2 regions of the Streptomyces sp. 3330 genome follow, and region 2 is predicted to be linked to the other one. Evidence: predicted binding sites of a transcription regulator. Region 2 holds the regulator's gene; the other holds the start of a gene.
What was found. The regulator HspR, encoded in region 2, represses chaperone genes until heat shock. The targets are predictions, from matches to a motif close to TTGAGNNNNNNNNNCTCAA.

Region 1 (8,008 bases), on a different contig from region 2:
CGGGGCCGTCGGGGCCCAGGCGGACCATCCGCTCGACGCGGCAGATCCGGAACAGGCGGTCCTCGACGCTCGCCTCGTCGGCCCGCCCGGCCGCCCGGAACGCCTCCGCGGCCCGCGCGTACAGGGCCTTCTTGCGCTCGTCGAAGCGGTAGAGCATCGCCCAGACGCGGGCCATGCCCTCGTACAGCGAGCGGCGCGCCTCGTGCGGGGTCGACGCCAGGGAGCCGCACGGCGTCCAGCCGGACCCGTCGCGTTCGGCCACCGAGTAGCCGACGGGCAGCCGCACCACGTCCGGGTGCGTCCGGGCCGCCCACTCGGAGTCCGCGCGCACGTCGGCGGGGAAGCGGGCGCCGGTGTACGTGAAGTCGCGCAGACCCAGCCGGAGGGCGCCCGCCATCGGGCCCTCGTCCCGGTCGGGGTCCAGGACGTAGCCCACGTCGGGCGAGGGGGCGGCGCCCGGGTCCTCCCAGGACGGGCTCACGGGCTCCGGGTCGGTGGGCCGGGGCGGCTCCAGACCGCCGTCGCCGCTCCGGGCGAACTCGTCGCCGCGCACCACCCGGTAGCGCACGCCCAGCGCCTCCACCTCGTCGGCCGGGGCCCGCTCCAGCACGGCCACGGCCGCCAGCAGCTCGCGCCGGGCGGCCGGGTCGTCGGTGCCGTCCTTCGCCGTGAACCACAGGTGCGAGTTGAGCCCGTCCCGGGCCTGCTGGGGCATGCCGTCCACCACCGGCTTCAGCAGCCGCCAGCCCGGTTCGGCGGCCGCCCGGTCCTGCGCGGCGACACCGAAGACGGGCCCGCGCAGCGCGATGTGCGGATAGCGGCGCGATGCGTCGACGGCGTCCGCTTCCGTGACCCACGCGACGGGGTCGTCACGGCGGACCAGGTCGGCGTGGAGGGCGTCGAGACGTCGCTTCCAGTCATCGGTCATACGCGCATTGTGGTCGCGGCGTCGGGCGACTTCGGGGTGAATGCCGGAAGTGGGCGGGGTACGGAGAGGGGGCGCGGGGGGCGTGCCCCGTTGTGCGGCACCGAGGGGTGCGCCCTCTCGGCCGCCGGACGTCACCGCTGTGGGTCGCCCGTGAACTTGGCGCTGGTCAGCGAGGACTCGACACGCCAGCCCAGCGACTCGTACAGTGCCCGCCCCTCCGGGGTGGCCCCCAGTACGCCCGTCCGGGCGCCCTGGGCGAGCGCCGCGTGCTGCAGGGTGCGCATGACGAGGGCGCCGAGCCCGCGCCGGCGGTGGCGGGGGGAGGTCTCGACCTGGTCGACGACCGCCGTCGCGCCGGTCGGGGCGATCTGCCCGCGCGCGGCGAGCGAGCCGTCCGCCGCGGCGATCATGGTGCGGGTCACCCCGCCCCGCGACCAGGTGCGGATCCGGTAGCCGTCGGGGGCGGGGCCGGGCGGGACGTCCGGGAGCGGCGCCGTCATCAGGAAGCCGGGCTCGGGGTCGACCCACCAGCCGGGTCCCAGCCAGGGCCCGACCACCGCCGGGTCGGCGAACACCTTCAGCCAGACCCCGGCCCCGGTCACCGCGCCCGCCACCTTCCGCACGACCGGCTCCGTCACCGCGTCGCCCGTCGCGCGGAGCACCTGCCGGGTGACGTGAGGGAGGCCCGTTCCCACGTCCACCGACCAGCCCCAGGGCTCGGCCACCGGTGGAGCCGCACCCCGCGACACGACCCATCCCTCCACCCACGCGCGGACGAGACGATCCACAGGAGCCCCCTGAGAAAAGGTGAATGACACGAAATGTAAGCGGCACTTAACTTGTTTGCCTCTTACGTACGAGCGTATGTCCGACGCGGCCCGCCGGGACAGCCGTGATCGCCCACAGCGAACGTGTCCGGTCGTGGGGAACATTCCATGGCTCAGGTGCATTGAGTCGGCATAGCTCAACTTGACTGCCTAAGGGGAGATCATGGCATCGACGTCCACTCCGCTCACCCTGCCCGTGCTGCCTCTCGACGAGGAGGTCGTGCTCCCCGGCATGGTGGTTCCGCTGGACCTCAACGACACCGATGTGCGCGCCGCGGTGGAAGCCGCCCAGGCCGCAGCCCGTTCAACACCGGGCAAGCCCCAGGTACTCCTGGTCCCGCGCATCGACGGCGCCTACGCCGCCACCGGTGTCCTCGGCACCGTCGAGCAGGTCGGCCGGCTGGCCGACGGCGACCCGGGCGCGCTCATCCGCGGCCGCAGCCGGGTCCGGATCGGCGCCGGGACCACCGGGCCCGGCGCGGCCCTGTGGGTCGAGGGGACGAAGGTCGACCGGACCGTTCCCGAGCCGCTGCCCGGTCATGTCGCCGAACTCGTCAAGGAGTACAAGGCGCTCGCCACCGCCTGGCTGCGCAAGCGCGGCGCCTGGCAGGTCGTCGACCGCGTCCAGGCCATCGACGACGTCTCCGCGCTCGCCGACAACTCCGGCTACTCGCCGTTCCTGACCACCGAGCAGAAGGTGGAGCTCCTGGAGACCGCCGACCCGGTGGCCCGCCTGAAGCTCGCCACCCAGCAGCTGCGCGACCACCTCGCCGAGCAGGACGTGGCCGAGACCATCGCCAAGGACGTCCAGGAGGGCGTCGACAAGCAGCAGCGCGAATTCCTCCTGCGGCGCCAGCTGGAGGCCGTGCGCAAGGAACTGCGCGAGCTCAACGGCGAGCAGGAGGGCGAGGAGTCCGACGACTACCGCGCCCGCGTCGAGGCCGCCGACCTGCCCGGGAAGGTCCGCGAGGCCGCCCTCAAGGAGGTCGACAAGCTGGAGCGGTCCAGCGACCAGTCGCCCGAGGGCTCCTGGATCCGCACCTGGCTGGACACCGTCCTCGAACTGCCGTGGAACGAGCGGACCGAGGACCGCTACGACATCCAGGGAGCCCGCGCCGTCCTCGACGCCGAGCACGCCGGCCTCGACGACGTGAAGGAGCGGATCACCGAGTACCTCGCGGTGCGCAAGCGGCGCGGCGAGCGCGGCCTGGGCGTCGTGGGCGGACGGCGCGGCGGCGCCGTGCTCGCGCTCGTCGGCCCGCCCGGCGTCGGCAAGACCAGCCTCGGCGAGTCCGTCGCCCACGCCATGGGCCGCAAGTTCGTCCGCGTCGCCCTCGGCGGCGTCCGCGACGAGGCCGAGATCCGCGGCCACCGCCGCACCTACGTCGGCGCGCTGCCCGGCCGCATCGTGCGGGCGATCAAGGAGGCCGGGTCGCTGAACCCGGTGGTGCTCCTCGACGAGATCGACAAGGTGGGATCCGACTACCGGGGCGACCCGGCGGCCGCCCTGCTGGAGGTGCTGGACCCGGCGCAGAACCACACGTTCCGCGACCACTACCTGGAGGTCGAGCTCGACCTGTCGGACGTGGTGTTCCTCGCCACCGCCAACGTGCTCGAAGCCATCCCGGAGGCCCTGCTCGACCGGATGGAGCTGGTCCGCCTCGACGGCTACACGGAGGACGAGAAGGTCGTCATCGCCCGCGACCACCTGCTCCCGCGCCAGCTGGAGCGGGCGGGCCTGGACGAGGACGAGGTGGCCCTCGACGAGAGCGCGCTGCGCAAGCTCGCCGGCGAGTACACCCGCGAGGCGGGGGTGCGCACCCTGGAGCGGTCCATCGCGCGGCTGCTGCGCAAGGTCGCGGCCCAGCACGAACTCGGTGAGCGGAAGCTGCCGTTCACGGTCCGGGACGAGGACCTGCGCGCCCTCATCGGCCGGCCGCACCACGTGCCCGAGTCGGCCCAGGACCCGGCCGAGCGCCGGACCGCCGTGCCCGGTGTCGCGACCGGTCTCGCGGTCACCGGCGCCGGCGGTGACGTCCTCTTCGTCGAGGCGTCGCTGGCCGACCCGGAGACCGGCGCGGCGGGCCTGACCCTGACCGGTCAGCTCGGTGACGTGATGAAGGAGTCGGCGCAGATCGCGCTCAGCTTCCTGCGCAGTCACGGCGCCGAACTGGAGCTGCCGGTGGGCGACCTCAAGGACCGGGGCGTGCACATCCACTTCCCGGCGGGCTCGGTCCCGAAGGACGGCCCGAGCGCCGGCGTCACGATGACGACGGCCCTCGCGTCCCTGCTGTCCGGCCGGCTCGTCCGCACGGATGTGGCGATGACCGGCGAGGTCTCGCTGACCGGCCGGGTCCTGCCGATCGGCGGGGTGAAGCAGAAGCTGCTCGCGGCGCACCGGGCGGGCGTGACGACCGTCGTCATCCCCAAGCGCAACGAGCCCGACCTGGACGACGTCCCGGCGGAGGTGCTGGACAAGCTCGACGTCCACGCCGTCACCGACGTCCGCCAGGTCCTGGAACTGGCGCTCGCGCCCGCCACGAACGGCGCGGCGCCGGAGGTTCCGGTCGCGGCGTGACGGACGCGACCGGAAGGGGAAGGCCCGGGTCCCGTGAGGGAGGCCCGGGCCTTCCCGGCTCCGCCGCGGACCCGCGCCGGGGCCTGGGCAGCGCCGCGGGTCCCCGCCTGCGAAATACTGAAGAGCCGCGTCGACGACCGGCGACCGGCGAGATCAGGGGTGCTGACGTGCACGAGGACACGAACGACGACGGACGCGAGAGCGGGTCCGGCACGTCGTCGCGCGGGGTGGAGCAGGGCGACCGGGAGTTCCTCTCCCTGGAGCGGGAGCTCACGGTGCTGCTGCGCCGGGCCCGCGCCAACCAGGGGGAGATGGCCCGCGAGGTCCACCCGGACCTGGAGTCCGCCGCCTACGGCCTCCTCGTCCGGCTGGAGGAGTGCGGCCGCCAGCGCGCCACGGAGCTCGCCGGCTACATCGGGGTCGGCAAGGCCACCATGTCCCGTCAGCTGCGCGCCCTGGAGGAACTGGGGCTGGTCGCCCGCGAGCCGGACCCGGCGGACGGCCGCGCCTGGCTCGTCGACCTCACCGAGGAGGGCCGCACGCGGGTGAGCCGGGTCCGTGAGGCCCGCCGCGAGCGGTACGTCACCCACTTCTCCGACTGGGACCGCCGGGAGGTTGCGGAGCTGGCCCGGCTGCTCCACCAGCTGAACCGGGGCATGGAGAAATAGCCCCGAGGGGGCGGCGGCGCCGTCACAGCTCCACGCACACCACCGTCGCGTCGTCGTGCGTCTTCGCCCGGCCCAGCAGGGCCCGCCCGGTGTCGGCGTCGGCGCGCTCCAGCGCCCGGACCCGCTCCACCAGCGTCCCGGCCCCCTGCCCCCGGACGACGTCGAACAGCTCCGTCCAGTCGCCCTGTCCGAAGAGCTCCGCCCAGCGGGTGGCCCCGTCCGACAGCGCGGCCAGGGAGCGGACCTCCGCGCGCGGCACGCCCCCCGTGATCGCGCGGGCCGCCACCCCGGGGTCGGCCGCGGCCGTGAAGAAGCCGCCCTCCTTGTTGCGGAGCGTGCCGTCGACGACCTCGGCGCTGCGCAGCAGGTCGCGCGGCAGGAGGGCCAGCCGGTCGTCGCGGACGGGGGTGACCGTGCCGTCCGGGGCGGCCAGCAGCAGCGTCGCGTCGCACAGGACCAGGTACTCGACGGTCAGCGGCGACCAGCGCGCGAGGACGACGGTGGCCTGTGGGGTCCGTGGGTGAGAAAGGTCACAGGCTCCCGCGTGGGCCTCGGCGGTACGCGCGATGGCGAGGGCGAGCGCCTCGGCCAGTGGAACATCCGGGAGCGAAACGGTCAGTTCGGTCAGGGCGCCGCCGAGTCGCGCGGTGAACCAGGGGACCGAATGGAGACAGCCGGCGCCGCCCGGAGGCGGTGTCACCCCGTCCAGCAGCACGAGCGAACCGCCCTGTCCGGAGGCGGGAAGTCCGACACTCGCGAAGTCCTCGTTGGGACGGGCCCGGTCGCCGGCCTCCGACACAAGTTCCGTACGCATCCGGCCAGTCTGCACGACCCCTTCACAGCCTTCGCAAAAGGCTGGCATCGCTCCCCGAACTCACGTGCCACCGCAGGTCAGACGCCTGTTTTGGGTAAGAATGAAGCACTCCGGGAAGACGTGGCGGCGAATACTGTCAAAGCCCGCCGCCCACGTCCAACCGGCCTGCCGTGCAGGGCCGCTGCGCACGCCAGAGGAACTTGCCCGCCAACTCTTCTCCGATGTTCACTCCTTCGGGTGGCGGGGCAAGCGATGCGAGGCCCCTGCCCACCGGCACTGGGAGGGTCGGGAACCGTACCGGACGTACGCACCAGTTGACGGCGCGTCACCTCCGGCCCATGGCACACGAGTCAGGAATGCGAGCACCGGTGCAGAAGACGCGGCCTCGGCGTACAGGCAGGCAGACGGCCTCCGAGGGGGGCGCGGAGCGCACCCCTGTCGGCAAGGGCCGTCCGACCCACGTACGCAACCGGCTGATCGTCGCGGTGGCCGTCGTCGCCGCCGCCGTCGCCGGGGCGGGCGCCCCCTCGATCCTCGCCGCCTCCGGGCAGCTGAAGGACTCCCAGGACCTGGTCACCCTCGCCGAACAGACCCAGGACGCCCTCGCTCTCGCCCAGTCCCTGGCGGACGAGCGCGACGAGGTCACCACCTATGTGGCGGCCGGCCGGGTGAAGTCCAAGGCGCCCTCCGCCCAGGGCAGCGCCCGGGTGGACCGGCAGGTGCGCGAGCTGACCGCCGGGACGGACGTCTCCGCGGCGCTGCGCGAGGCCCTCGCCTCCGTGCCGTCCGTGCGCCAGTCGGCCCTCACCGGCAAGAGCACGGCCCTCCAGACGCACGAGGCGTACTCCCGGGCCATCGCCGCTCTCCATGTGCTCGTCGACCGGCTGGCGGAGGAGATGCCGCCCCGCGCGGGCTCCGGCGCGTACGCCCTCGCCGAGCTCGACACCGTCGTCCAGCAGGCCTCCGCGACCCGGGGACTGCTGCTCGCGGCGCTGAACGTGCCGACGAGCACCGAGACCTCGTACGACCCCGTCACCGGCCGGTCGGTCACCGAGAAGGTCTCCTCGGACGCCGACACCAAGCAGCGCGACGCGCTCACCGCCGCCGCGCAGCAGGCCCGGCTGCGTTCCGACGCGGCCCTCGCGGACTTCCGGGAGGGCGCGCCGCAGGAGACCGTGGCCTCGTACGACTCCACGGTCACCGGCGGCGACGTCGACACCGCCGAGGCCTACCTCGCCGACCTCACCGACCAGCCGAAGCTGAGCGGCGGCGAACTCGACACCAGCGTCAAGAAGCTCGACGCCGCGCTCTCGGCCCGCGTCGACCTGATGCGCGGGGTCGAGTCCTCGCTGTACGGCCACCGCGCCGAGGACCTGGCCCTGCTGCGGGACGACGACGTCACCGAGCTGGAGCTGCGCGTCACCCTCCTCGGGGCCCTGATGCTGCTGACGGTCGTCGTCGCCACCGGCATGGCGCGCAGCCTCACCCGGCCGCTGTCCGTGCTGCGCCGTGGGTCGGCGCGACTGGCGCAGGCCGAGCACCCGGCGGCGGAGGAACCGGTCCGGTTCACCGGCCGCAACGACGAGTTCGCCCAGGTCGTGCGCTCCGTCAACGCCCTGCACGAGCACGCCGTGGCGCTCCACGAGCGCGTCGGCACCCTGGAGTCCGATCGCAAGCACCTCGTCGGGCAGCGCCAGAAGATGGCCGACGCCCGCGAGGAACTGCGCACCGAACTCGCCGACTCAGCAGCTCAGTTGGACGGTCTGCGGGACAGCATCGGCGGCACCTTCGTCAACCTCGCCCTGCGCACCCTGGGCCTCGTCGAACGCCAACTGGCGGTCATCGAGGGGCTGGAGGAGCGCGAGCAGGACCCCGACCGGCTGGCCACGCTCTTCAAGCTCGACCACTTCGCCACGGTCATGCGGCGCCACAGCGAGAATCTGCTGGTCCTGGCGGGGACGGAACACGTCCAGCAGCACGCGGGCCCGATCCCGCTGGTGGACGTGGTCCGCGCGGCCGTCAGCGAGATCGAGCGCTACGAGCGGGTGCGCATCTCCACGCTCCCGCCGCACGCGCACGTGGCGGGGTTCGCCGCGGACGACCTCTCCCACCTGCTGGCCGAACTCATGGAGAACGCCACCTCGTTCTCCCCGCCGGACCTGCCCGTCGAGGTCTCCGGCTGGCTCCTGGAGA
Region 2 (8,008 bases):
TGGTCGTGCTCTCCCGGCGGCTGGCCCGACGGCCCTTGCTGCGCGGCGGGTCCGACCATCTCGCCCACCGGCTGCGGCGGTTGGGACTCACGGCGCAGGGGGTGACCGTCCTGCTCGGGGTCGCTGCCTTCGCCGCGGTGCTCGTCGGGGTGCTGGCGCACGCCGGAGCGGTCGACGCGCGGGCGGTGTGGTGGGTGGCCGGCGGGGCACTCGTCGTCGTGCTCGGGATGCTGCGGGTCGCGGTGTACGGCCCTTCACGCGCGCGTGGCGGTGGGGACCGTCCGGTGCGGCGCACGCGGCGTGCCCGTGCCGCCGTCACCGCCCGGGGCGCCGGCGGTTCCGGTCCGGGGGTCGGGGGGGTCGCCCGGGAGGCGCGGCCCGGGGCCCGCTCAGCGGCCCGGCCCGAGCAGCGTCCCGGGGCCGGTTCGGCGTCGGTGTACGCGCCCCGGCGTCAATCCGAGGACTCCGCGCGCCACCCGGAACCCAGTGTGAGGAGATCGGGGCGATCCGTATCGCCGCAGGTCAGCGCGCCCTTGCGCGTAAGGAACGGATAAGAGTTGAGTGGGTGCGACTCATGTCTGTTGACCGAGAGGTGAGCCTCGTGCACACTTGAGTCCGTTCCACTCAAGTCAGCTGGAGGAAGATCACCATGGCACGTGCGGTCGGCATCGACCTGGGCACAACCAACTCCGTCGTCAGCGTTCTGGAGGGCGGCGAGCCCACCGTCATCACCAACGCCGAGGGTGCCAGGACCACGCCGTCCGTCGTCGCCTTCGCCAAGAACGGTGAAGTGCTCGTCGGCGAGGTGGCCAAGCGCCAGGCGGTCACGAACGTGGACCGGACCATCCGCTCCGTGAAGCGCCACATGGGCACGGACTGGACGATCGAGCTCGACGGGAAGAACTTCAACCCGCAGCAGATGAGCGCGTTCATCCTGCAGAAGCTCAAGCGCGACGCGGAGGCCTACCTGGGCGAGAAGGTGGCCGACGCGGTCATCACCGTCCCGGCGTACTTCAACGACTCCGAGCGCCAGGCGACGAAGGAAGCCGGTGAGATCGCCGGTCTCAACGTCCTTCGCATCGTCAACGAGCCCACCGCGGCCGCGCTCGCGTACGGCCTCGACAAGGACGACCAGACGATCCTCGTCTTCGACCTCGGTGGCGGCACGTTCGACGTGTCCCTCCTGGAGATCGGTGACGGCGTCGTCGAGGTGAAGGCCACCAACGGCGACAACCACCTCGGTGGTGACGACTGGGACCAGCGTGTCGTCGACTACCTGGTGCAGCAGTTCAAGTCCGGTCACGGCGTGGACCTCGCCAAGGACAAGATGGCGCTCCAGCGTCTGCGCGAGGCCGCCGAGAAGGCGAAGATCGAGCTGTCCTCGTCCACCGAGACCTCGATCAACCTGCCCTACATCACGGCTTCCGCCGAGGGCCCGCTGCACCTGGACGAGAAGCTCACGCGCGCCCAGTTCCAGCAGCTGACGGCCGACCTGCTGGAGCGCTGCAAGACGCCGTTCCACAACGTCATCAAGGACGCCGGCATCAACCTCTCCGAGATCGACCACGTCGTTCTCGTCGGTGGTTCGACCCGGATGCCCGCCGTCGCCGAACTCGTCAGGGAGCTGACCGGCGGTCAGGACGCCAACAAGGGCGTGAACCCGGACGAGGTCGTCGCCATCGGCGCCGCGCTCCAGGCCGGTGTCCTCAAGGGTGAGGTCAAGGACGTCCTGCTCCTCGACGTGACCCCGCTGTCCCTCGGTATCGAGACTAAGGGCGGCATCATGACCAAGCTGATCGAGCGCAACACGACGATCCCGACGAAGCGTTCGGAGATCTTCACGACGGCCGAGGACAACCAGCCGTCGGTCCAGATCCAGGTCTACCAGGGCGAGCGCGAGATCGCGGCCTACAACAAGAAGCTCGGCATGTTCGAGCTGACCGGTCTGCCGCCGGCGCCCCGTGGCGTCCCGCAGATCGAGGTCGCCTTCGACATCGACGCCAACGGCATCATGCACGTCACGGCCAAGGACCTCGGCACGGGCAAGGAGCAGAAGATGACCGTCACCGGCGGCTCCTCGCTGCCGAAGGACGAGGTCGACCGCATGCGCCAGGAGGCCGAGCAGTACGCGGACGAGGACCACCGCCGCCGCGAGGCCGCCGAGTCCCGCAACCAGGGCGAGCAGCTCGTCTACCAGACGGAGAAGTTCCTCAAGGACAACGAGGACAAGGTCCCCGGCGAGGTCAAGACCGAGGTCGAGGCCGCCGTCGAGGAGCTGAAGGCCGCGCTCAAGGGCGAGGACACCGCCGAGATCCGCACCGCCACCGAGAAGGTCGCCGCGGTCTCGCAGAAGGTCGGCCAGGCCATGTACGCCGACGCCCAGGCCGGTCAGGGCGCCGACGCGCCCAAGGCCGACGCGCCGAAGGCGGACGACGACGTCGTGGACGCCGAGATCGTGGACGACGAGCGCAAGGACGGTGCCGCGTGACGGAGGAGACCCCGGGCTTCGAGGAGAAGCCCGACGTCCCCTCCGGCGCCACCCCTGAAGACGCCGAGCCGAAGGCCGCGCCCTCCCCCGCTTCGGCGGCGGGGGCGGCCCCGGACGGGGACGCGAACCAGACAGCCGGTCTGGTGGCCCAGCTGGACCAGGTGCGCACCGCTCTGGGTGAGCGCACCGCGGACCTCCAGCGCCTCCAGGCCGAGTACCAGAACTACCGCCGCCGGGTCGAGCGCGACCGGATCGCGGTCAAGGAGATCGCCGTCGCGAACCTCCTGACCGAGCTCCTGCCCGTGCTCGACGACATCGGCCGCGCGCGGGAACACGGCGAGTTCGTCGGCGGCTTCAAGTCGGTGGGCGAATCGCTGGAGACCGTCGCGGCCAAGATGGGCCTCCAGCAGTTCGGCAAGGAGGGCGAGCCCTTCGACCCGACGATCCACGAGGCCTTGATGCACAGCTACGCGCCGGACGTCACCGAGACGACGTGCGTGGCGATCCTTCAGCCCGGGTATCGGATCGGCGAGCGCACCATCCGCCCCGCGCGGGTGGCCGTCGCCGAACCGCAGCCCGGCGCGCAGGCGGCGAAGGCCGACGAGGCCGCCGAGGCGGCCGACGACAAGGAGAGCGGTGGCCCGGACGAGGGCTGAGCTCGATCGGATGAGCGATGGGGAGGAGGGACGTCGAGGATGAGCACCAAGGACTTCGTCGAGAAGGACTTCTACAAAGTCCTCGGCGTCCCCAAGGACGCCACCGAGGCCGAGATCAAGAAGGCGTACCGGAAGCTCGCCCGCGAGTTCCACCCGGACGCCAACAAGGGCAACGCCAAGGCGGAGGAGCGCTTCAAGGAGATCTCCGAGGCGAACGACGTCCTCGGTGACCCCAAGAAGCGCAAGGAGTACGACGAGGCCCGCGCCCTCTTCGGCAACGGCGGATTCCGCCCGGGCCCGGGCGCCGGCGGCAACTTCAACTTCGACCTGGGCGACCTCTTCGGAGGCGGCGCCCAGGGCGGTGGCGCCCAGGGCGGCTTCGGCGGCGGCATCGGGGACGTGTTCGGCGGCCTGTTCAACCGCGGCGGCCCCGGCACGACCCGTACCCAGCCCCGGCGCGGCCAGGACATCGACACCGAGGTCACCCTGACCTTCACGGAGGCGATCGAGGGCGCGACGGTCCCGCTGCGCATGTCCTCGCAGGCCCCCTGCAAGGCGTGTTCGGGAACGGGCGACAAGAACGGCACCCCGCGCGTGTGCCCCACCTGCGTGGGCACGGGCCAGGTGGCGAGGGGCTCGGGAGGCGGCTTCTCGCTGACCGACCCCTGCCCGGACTGCAAGGGCCGCGGCCTGATCGCCGAGCATCCCTGCCTGGACTGCAAGGGCAGCGGCCGCGCGAAGTCGTCGAGGACCATGCAGGTCCGCATCCCGGCGGGGGTGACCGACGGCCAGCGCATCCGGCTGCGTGGCAAGGGCGCCCCGGGCGAGCGCGGCGGCCCGGCGGGCGACCTGTACGTCGTCGTCCACGTCGGCGCCCACCCGGTGTTCGGCCGCAAGGAGGACAACCTCACGGTGACCGTGCCGGTGACCTTCACCGAGGCCGCACTCGGCGGCGAGATCAAGGTGCCGACGCTCGGCGGGCCGTCCCTGACCTTGAAGCTTCCGCCCGGCACGCCCAACGGCCGCACCATGCGGGCGCGGGGCAAGGGCGCGGTCCGCAAGGACGGCACCCGCGGCGACCTGCTGGTCACCGTCGAGGTGAGTGTTCCGAAGGACTTGTCGGGGAAGGCTCGTGAGGCGCTGGAGGCGTATCGCGAGGCGACCGCGGGCGAGGACCCGCGGGCGGAGCTGTTCGAGGCCGCGAAGGGAGCATGAGAGTGATGGACGGCCGTCGGCGTAACCCGTATGAACTGACTCAGGAGACTCCGGTCTACGTCATCTCGGTGGCGGCCCAGCTCTCGGGCCTGCATCCGCAGACACTGCGCCAGTACGACCGCCTGGGTCTCGTCTCCCCCGACCGCACCGCCGGCCGTGGACGCCGCTACTCGGCCCGTGACATCGAGCTGCTGCGCACGGTGCAGGCCCTGTCCCAGGACGAGGGCATCAACCTGGCCGGCATCAAGCGGATCATCGAGCTGGAGAACCAGGTGGCCGCGCTCCAGGCCAGGGCGGCGGAGCTGGAGGCCGCGCTGGACGGCGCGGCCGCGGCGATGCAGCAGCGGGAAGCGGCGGTGCACGCCTCCTACCGGCGGGACCTGGTGCCGTACCAGGAGGTGCAGCAGACCAGCGCGTTGGTGGTCTGGCGGCCGAAGCGGCAGCAGCCGTCGTCCGACTGAGATCCCAGAAGCCGTAAGAACGAGGCAGGGGCCGGAGATTCGTCTCCGGCCCCTGCCTCGTTCTGTACGGCCCTCCTCGTCCTCTCCGGCCGTCACTCGCCCATGTCGACGCCCGGCTCCGGCCGCTCGTGCCCCGGCGGCCGCTGCTCCGGTTTCTGGACGGGAGCGGGGGGCCGGGTGCCGCCGCCCCGGGGCACGCCCATCTGCCACAGGTGGGAGCCGGGGATGTCCGGCGCGGGAGACGGGGCCGGTGCGGGTGTGGATGTAGGCGTGGGTGAGGGTGCCGGGGGTGCCGGGGGTGCCGGGGGTGCCGGGGGTGCCGGGGGTGTCGTCGGAGCCGGGGACGGCGCCGGGGCCGATGCGGGTCCCGGTGCCGGGGTCGGGGTTGTCGCCGGGGGCGAGGACGGTGACGGGCTCGTCGTCGGGGACGGGCCCGGGGCTGTGCCCGATTCGGGGGTGGGGGCGGGCTCCGTGCCCGGCTCTCGTTCCCGGTCCGGTTCCTGTCCCCGTTCCTGTTCCTGTTCCCGCTCTTGTGCCCGTTGCCGTTCCTGCTCCCGCTCCTGTGCCCGTTGCCGTTCCTGCTCCCGCTCCTGTGCCCGTTCCGGTGCGGGCTGGGGCTTCTCCTGGTGCGGGGTGAGGCCGCCCGTGGCCGCCGCCGGCGGGGGCGCCTCCGTGCCGGTCCGTGTGGTTACGCCTGCATCCGTGCCCGTGCCCGTGCCCGTGCCCGTACCTGTGCCCGTACCTGTGCTCTTGCCCGCGTCCGGGGTCTGAGCCTGGGGCTGGGTCTGGTCGTGATCCTGGTCGTGGCGCAGGTCCGGGCGTCGCCAGCGTTCCGGGATCGTCGACAGGCGTCGTACCGCTTCGGGGTCGCCCGCCGCTGCCGCCGCGACGGCGCGTGCGCGCAGGGCGCTCTGGCGGGCGATGGGCGAGAAGCCGGGAGCCGCGTTGCCGGTCTCGGAGGGCAGACCGCGGACGCCCATCCCGTTCAACTCAGCCTGGATTCCCGACTCCGGGGCGAATACCTCGCGTGGAAGCTGCCAGGAGGCCGCGCCGTCCACGTCGACGCGGTGCTCCCTGCCGTCCACGGCGAAGGTGAGCCCGTAGCCGATGTACTGGTCGTCCTTGTCGAACAGCAGGTCCCCGGAGATCTCCCCACCCCGGTCGCGGACCTCGTCGGCGAGGACCTGGAGGGCGGGCGGCAGGGGGTTGGTGCGGCCGAGGCTGGTGACGTAGCCGTCGCTGCGGGCCACCCTCGGTTCCTTGGTCCCCTTTTCCACGTAGGGGACCTGGAAGCGGGTCTCGCCCTTCTCGTCCTGGTAGGTCTCGATGGCCCCGACACGTGCCTCGACGAAGCTCAGACGCTTCTCGCCGCCTTCGCCGTGGCCGTACTTCGCCTCCATCGCCGGGAACTGGACCTGGTGCTGCAGCGCCGGCGGCGGCCTCGATCCGATGATCGTGACGTGGGCGTCGGGGTTCTGGATCAGGATGATCTCCGCGTTGGCGACGGCCGTTCCGCCGGAGCCCACGACGATCCACTCCTGGGCGGCATGCGGGTCGAAACGGCTCTCGGCGACCTCGTCGCCCAGCAGTGCCCGCCCCTCCGCGGCCTTGCGCGCCGCCTCCCACTTCTGCGTCGATTCGAGCGCGGTGAAGCAGTTGCCCATGCGCGTCCGGTCCGCGACGCCCAGGCCGGCCGAGAGGGCGTCCTTCAGTTCCGCGTAGGAGTTCAGGGCGCCGAGCACGGTACCGGCGTCGGTGCCGCCCCGCTCGGCCCGGGTCAGCCAGGCGCTCATCTCGGCCGCACCGGCGAACCCCTGAGCCTCCAGTTCGCGCAGCCGGTCGCTGATCAGCCGGACGGCTTCGCCGCGGCTCTCCACGGCGAACTCTCCGCGCGGCATTCCCGGCACGAGTTCCGGCGTGAGGCCGGTGGCGATGCTGGGGGTGCCGTCGCAGGCCACCCAGAGGGGGGTCGCGCTCTCGGCTCCGTCCTCGCCCAACGTGCGTACTTCGGCGAGGAGTTCGCCGTTCTGCCCCAGACGCAGCCGGGCGTGGCCGTTCACCACGTCGCCCTGTGTGGCGAGCTGGTCCTCCCAGACGCGGACGGCGTGGATGGAGATGCGGTGCCGGGGATCCTCGACCGCCGAGTACGGGTCGGCGCCCATCCACTGCACGAGGTCGCGGTCCTGATCCGCCGACTGCACGATCCCGGCGCCGGGGTCCAGGTGCCAGCGGCCCGCGCCGTCCACCAGCAGCGCTTCCGGGTCCCGCCCGGTGAGACTCGCCCCGCCGCCGATCACGACCTTGCGCAGGGGGAGTTGACCCTGGGCGAGCTGTCCTTCCAGCGTCTGTGCGGTGCGCTCGCTGACCTGGGCGCGGTACTCGGCCCACCGCTCGGCGGCGGGCTCCAGCTCGTCGCGGGGGAGCGGCAGCCCGTTCTGGTCGTAGCCGGGCATGGGCATGGTGACGTCGCGCCGCCCGATGAACGCGTCGACCTGCCGCTCGGCCCGCAGCGCTGCGTCCCGGGACGCCTGGAGCGCGGCGGCGTCGGCGGGGGAGAGGTCCTCCAGGGGGTGGGCGAGATCCTCGAGGAGACTCACCGAATCGCTGGAGAGCGAGGCGTACGACACCAGGTACCGGACGCGTGCCGCCTTCACCTGGGCGCGGAACGCCGCCTCGTCGCTCGGAGCGGCAGTGGGCCGGAGGCCGTACGGGTCGAGCAGTGCGGAGAACTGCGCCCGTGCCTCGCCCTGCTGCTGCGCGGAGAGGCCGGTGTCCCTGCTCTGCCCGGCGAGCCAGTTGAGCTCCCCGATACGTCCCCTGTCCGGGGCGGACAGCTCACGGTGTGCGGGGAGCTCCGCTCCCTCCCGCAACAGGTCGTCCCGGACGGGGACCACACCGTCGGCCGCGCGTTCGCGCACGGCGGCGAGCTCACCGAGTTCGTGGGCGAGGACTCGTCCCAGCATCGCGGTGGGAAGGCGGTCGGACACACGGATGACGTAGTTCTGCGAGGTGGTGTTCGTCGCCGTGTCGGCGATCGCCCCTGTCGTCAGCGGAATGGCGTCCACCCAGATCTGGGCGGACTCCCCCTGACTGTCCCGCAGCACGAAGTACTGACGCCCGTCCTCGGTCTGCGCCGGGGTGAGGGAGGCCAGCCGGTCCCCCAGGACGACGGCCGCCACCGCGCCCAT

Region 1: a site for HspR is predicted at 1,878-1,896, ahead of lon (endopeptidase La). Genes of this name have one in related genera too.

The regions. Positions count from the first base shown of each region.
Region 1 is NZ_JAVDVA010000009.1:130,319-138,326, forward strand. It holds gene J2X68_RS17375 (DUF5954 family protein) at 1-928, opposite strand, end outside; gene J2X68_RS17380 (GNAT family N-acetyltransferase) at 1,060-1,716, opposite strand; gene lon (endopeptidase La) at 1,919-4,333, shown strand; gene J2X68_RS17390 (MarR family transcriptional regulator) at 4,501-5,001, shown strand; gene J2X68_RS17395 (hypothetical protein) at 5,024-5,815, opposite strand; gene J2X68_RS17400 (nitrate- and nitrite sensing domain-containing protein) at 6,184-8,008, shown strand, end outside.
Region 2 is NZ_JAVDVA010000008.1:1,892-9,899, forward strand. It holds gene J2X68_RS15375 (MraY family glycosyltransferase) at 1-554, shown strand, start outside; gene dnaK (molecular chaperone DnaK) at 650-2,488, shown strand; gene grpE (nucleotide exchange factor GrpE) at 2,485-3,144, shown strand; gene dnaJ (molecular chaperone DnaJ) at 3,184-4,359, shown strand; gene J2X68_RS15395 (heat shock protein transcriptional repressor HspR) at 4,365-4,820, shown strand; gene J2X68_RS15400 (hypothetical protein) at 4,913-8,008, opposite strand, start outside.